Regions from separate parts of the Streptomyces sp. NBC_01723 genome, predicted to be linked through region 2. Evidence: riboswitches for the same ligand, from Rfam matches in the RefSeq annotation. Region 2 holds a riboswitch; the other holds the start of a gene.

Region 1 (2,446 bases), 1.5 Mb from region 2:
GAGCGAGTCGAACCCGGCCTCGGTGAGCGCCTTGCAGGCGGAGGCGATCGAGTAGGCGCCGATGACGTTGGGCGAACCGGCCTCGTGCCGGGCGGCGCTCTCGTGCCAGCGCACGTCCACACCGCCGTCGGCGCGCCGGGTGACGCTGCGGCTGGCACCGCCGCCGGCGAGGTACGGCTCGGCCTCGCGCAGCCAGTCGGCCCGGCCGGCCAGCACGCCGGAGCCGAACGGGGCGTACAGCTTGTGGCCGGAGAAGGCGACCCAGTCGACGTCGAGGTCGCGCACGCTCACCGGGTGGTGCGGGGCGAGCTGGGCGGCGTCCAGCACGATCCGGGCGCCGTGCGCGTGCGCGGCGGCGGCCAGTTCACGCACCGGCCACAGCTCGCCGGTGACGTTGGAGGCGCCGGTGACGCAGACCAGGGCGGGCCCGTACGGCTCGCGGGCGGCGAGGGCGCGCTCCAGGGTCTCGACGGCCTCGGCGTGGGTGCGGGGGGCGTCGAGGTAGGTCACGTCCGCGTCCCTCCCCCTACGCCCTGCGGCGTGGGGGGACCCCCAGGGCAGCAGCGAGGCGTGGTGCTCGGTCTCGAAGACGAAGACCCGGCAGCCGGCGGGCAGCGCGCCGGCGAGCAGGTTGAGGGAGTCGGTGGTGGACCGGGTGAACACGACCTGGTCGTCCTGCCGGCAGCCGAGGAACTCGGCGACGGTGTCGCGGGCGTTCTCGAACAGGTCGGTCGACAGCTGCGACAGGTACCCGGCCCCGCGGTGCACGCTGCCGTAGTACGGGGCGTAGGCCGCCACGTCGTCCCAGACCCGCTGGAGAGCGGGGGCGCTGGCGGCGTAGTCGAGCGCGGCGTAGGTGACCTCGCCGCCGGTGACGAGCGGGACGGTGACGTCGCGGCCCAGAACGGGCAGCGGGGTGGTGACAGCAGTGGGTACGGACATGGCGGACTCCCGTGAGGACCAGCGCGAGGCAGAGCGCTGGGAAAGAGAAGAAGAGGGTGTGCGGAGGCGGGGCTCTGCGGCCCTATCGCATTCGCTGGTTCACGGGAGACTCCCTCGGACGACCCAGGACCCCTGGTTTCGCGAGGGGTCCGCGCTTGCCGTGAACCTTGCTGTCCACGACCTGGTCTTCACCCGGGGCACCCCGCCACGGACGGAGGGTTGCCGGACAGTCGGCCGGGGCCTCATGACTGTCACTCATGACCTGTCGAAAAACTTATGGGAAGTGATCGGCGTCCCGCAACCCGAGTCCGGATCGCGGGACGCACGTCACACGGTGGGGCCTACGCGTTGCTGGCGGCCACCCAGCGGTCCAGGGCACGCTTGGCGGCGCCCGAGTCGATCGCCTCGGCCGCCCGGTCCATGCCGCCCCGGATGCGCTCCGGCAGGGGTCCCTCGCCGCCCTCCAGAGCGACCAGGGCGGCCGCCGAGTTCAGCAGCACGGCGTCCCGCACGGGGCCCGTCTCGCCGTTCAGCAGGCGCCTGGCGACGTCGGCGTTGTAGGAGGCGTCGGCGCCGCGCAGGGCCTCGACCGGCACCAGTTCGAGGCCGACGTCGCGCGGGTCGAAGGTCTCCTCGGTCACCCGGCCGTCGCGCACGACCCAGACCCGGGAGGTGGCGGTCGTGGTCAGCTCGTCGAGGCCGTCGTCGCCCCGGAAGACCAGGGACGAGTGGCCGCGCTCGGCGAAGACACCGGCGATGATCGGCGCCATCCGGGCGTGGGCGACGCCGATCGCCTGGGCCTTGACCTTCGCGGGGTTGGTCAGCGGGCCGAGGAAGTTGAACACCGTGCGGATGCCGAGCTGGCCGCGCGCCGAGGCCACGTGGCGCAGCGCCGGGTGGAACTTCACGGCGAAGCAGAAGGTGATGCCGGCCTCGTCGGCGACCTCGGCGACCCGCTGCGGAGTCAGCTCCAGGTTGACGCCCAGCTTCTCCAGTACGTCGGAGGCGCCGGACGCGGAGGAGGCGGCGCGGTTGCCGTGCTTGACGACCTTCGCGCCGGTGCCGGCCACGACGATCGCCGACATGGTGGAGATGTTGACCGTCTTCGCGCCGTCGCCCCCGGTCCCGACGATGTCGACGGTCTCGCCCGGCACCTCGATGACGTTGGCGTGCGCGTACATGGTGCGGACCAGACCGGAGATCTCCTCCACGGTCTCGCCCTTGAACCGGAGGCCCACCGCGAGGCCGGCGATCTGCGCGTCGGTCGCCTCGCCGCGCATGATCACGTCCAGCGCCCACGCGGTGTCGTCCTGGGACAGGTCGTGGCCGTCCAGCAGCCGGTTCAGCAGGGCGGGCCAGGAGCGGCCGCCCGCGGTGTCGCCTCCAGCGGGGGTCACAGCGCTCATGGTCGCTCCTGATGGTCGTAGGTCGTGGAGAAGGAGTGTGGTCCCACCCTATCCAGCCCCGGGCACGGCGAAGGGCCCCGTCCGCGGAACGGACGGGG
Region 2 (2,446 bases):
TCCAGGGTCTTGAGGCCGTCGCCGGTGTTGAGGACGACCGTGGTCAGCGACGGGTCCAGCACACCGCTCTCGACCAGCTTCTTCGTGACGCCGACGGTCACGCCGCCGGCGGTCTCCGCGAAGATGCCCTCGGTCCGGGCGAGCAGCTTGATCGCGTCCACGACCTGCTCGTCGGTCACGTCCTCCACCGCGCCGCCGGTGCGGCGCGCGATGTCCAGGACGTAGGGGCCGTCGGCGGGGTTGCCGATGGCCAGCGACTTGGCGATGGTGTCCGGCTTCTGCGGGCGCACGACGTCGTGGCCCGCCTTGTACGCCGTGGACACCGGCGAGCAGCCCTCGGCCTGGGCGCCGAAGATCTTGTACGGCTTGTCCTCGACCAGACCGAGCTTGATCAGCTCCTGGAGCCCCTTGTCGATCTTCGTGAGCTGGGAGCCGGACGCGATCGGGACGACGATCTGGTCGGGCAGCCGCCAGCCGAGCTGCTCGCAGATCTCGTAGGCGAGGGTCTTGGAGCCCTCGGCGTAGTACGGCCGCAGGTTGACGTTGACGAAGCCCCAGCCCTCGCCGGCCGGGTCGCCGATCAGCTCGGAGCAGAAACGGTTCACGTCGTCGTAGTTGCCCTGGATGCCGACCAGCTCGCCGCCGTAGACGGCGGCCATGACGACCTTGCCCTGCTCCAGGTCGTGCGGGATGAACACGCAGGAGCGGAAGCCGGCCCGGGCGGCGGCGGCGCCGACGGCGCCGGCCAGGTTGCCGGTGGAGGAGCAGGAGAGGGTGGTGAAGCCGAAGGCGCGGGCGGCCTCCAGGGCCTGGGCGACGACACGGTCCTTGAAGGAGTGCGTCGGGTTGCCGGAGTCGTCCTTGACGTAGAGACCGCCGGTGACGCCCAGCTCGCGGGCCAGGTTGTCGGCCTTGACCAGCTTGGTCCAGCCCGGGTTGATGTTCGGCTTGTCGGCCACGTCGGCGGGGACGGGCAGCAGGGGGGCGTAGCGCCAGATGTTCGCGGGGCCCGCTTCGATCCGCTTGCGCAGCTCCTCGGTGTCGTAGGCCGAGAAGTCGTAGGCGATCTCCAGCGGGCCGAAACACTCCTGGCAGGCGAAGAGCGGGCCGAGCGGGACCCGGTGGCCGCACTCCCGGCAGCTCAGCGCGGCGGCGGGGCCGAGGTCGACCGTGGTGTCGGTGGCGCCCGGGGTGTTCGTGGAGGTTTCGGCAGTCTGCACAGCCATGGAGGCGAGGCCCTTTCTCCTCATCTTCCTCACGACGCATCTCGCCGTGAGACGGATTTGGCACCTTCCCTAGTCGGGAGCCTCGCCACGTCCGTGTGACAAGAACCGACTGGAGGGTTGCCGGGGCTTCATCGGGCCGTATCCCTCTGCCCCTCTGGATGAGCGGTATGAAGTTGTTTCTCGCTGGTACACGCGGCGACCCCCGGCATGCGGTGGTCCTGCGCGTTGTTCAAGACTGTAACCGAAGGCCAGGACGGTTGAGATAGTCGTCCGTACCGCGAGATGGATCACAAAGGAGCCCGGGACCGTGCTGGAAGAAGTCGAGCGCTGGCTGAGCGCGCGTTCCTGGTCCGCCGGGGACCGGCCGATCCGGCAGCTGCTGGCCGCCAAACAGGCCACCGGGCAGACGGTCAGCGTGGTGCTCCCGGCCCTCGACGAGGAGGCGACGGTCGGCGAGATCGTCACGGTGATCCGCCGCGAGCTGATGGAGCGGGCGCCGCTCGTCGACGAGATCGTGGTCGTGGACTCCGGGTCGAGCGACCGTACGTCGGCGGTGGCCGCGGCGGCGGGCGCGCGCGTCGTGCACCGCGACGCGATCCTGCCGCGTGTCCCGGCGGTGCCGGGCAAGGGCGAGGTGCTGTGGCGTTCGCTGCTGGTCACCGGCGGCGACCTCGTCTGCTTCGTCGACGCCGACCTGCGCGAGTTCTCCGCCGATTTCGTCTCCGGGATCGTCGGCCCGCTGCTCACGGAACCGGACGTGCAGCTCGTCAAGGCGATGTACGACCGCCCCCTCGGCACCACTCCCGGCCAGGGCGGCCGGGTCACCGAGCTGGTGGCCCGCCCGCTGCTCAACCTGCACTGGCCGCTGCTGGCCGGCTTCGTGCAGCCGCTCGGCGGCGAGTACGCGGCCCGCCGCTCCCTGCTGGAACGGCTCCCCTTCCCCGTCGGCTACGGCGTCGAGCTGGGCATGCTGGTCGACGCCCTGCACCTGGTCGGCCTGGACGCCCTCGCCCAGGTCGACGTCGGCGTCCGCATCCACCACCACCAGGACGGCCAGGCCCTGGGCCGCATGTCCGCCGCGATCTACCGCACCGCCCAGCTCCGCCTGGCCCGCGGCCACCTGGTCCGCCCGACCCTCACCCAGTTCGAACGCGGCCCCTCGGGCTTCGAGCCCCGCAACCACGCCGTGGACACGGAGGAACGGCCACCGATGAGGGAGA

What was found. A riboswitch is a leader RNA that binds a small molecule or an ion and turns the genes downstream of it on or off. The one in region 2 is predicted to bind S-adenosylmethionine.
Region 1: linked by a shared signal. The riboswitch ahead of OIE75_RS10070 (aminotransferase class V-fold PLP-dependent enzyme) and the one ahead of thrC (threonine synthase) in region 2 are both predicted to bind S-adenosylmethionine.

The regions. Positions count from the first base shown of each region.
Region 1 is NZ_CP109171.1:2,122,950-2,125,395, forward strand. Features, by position in the region: gene OIE75_RS10070 (aminotransferase class V-fold PLP-dependent enzyme) at 1-942, opposite strand, end outside; SAM riboswitch class IV at 1,089-1,205, opposite strand; gene trpD (anthranilate phosphoribosyltransferase) at 1,284-2,348, opposite strand.
Region 2 is NZ_CP109171.1:3,665,170-3,667,615, forward strand. Features, by position in the region: gene thrC (threonine synthase) at 1-1,226, opposite strand, end outside; SAM riboswitch class I at 1,244-1,391, opposite strand; gene OIE75_RS16800 (glucosyl-3-phosphoglycerate synthase) at 1,534-2,446, shown strand, end outside.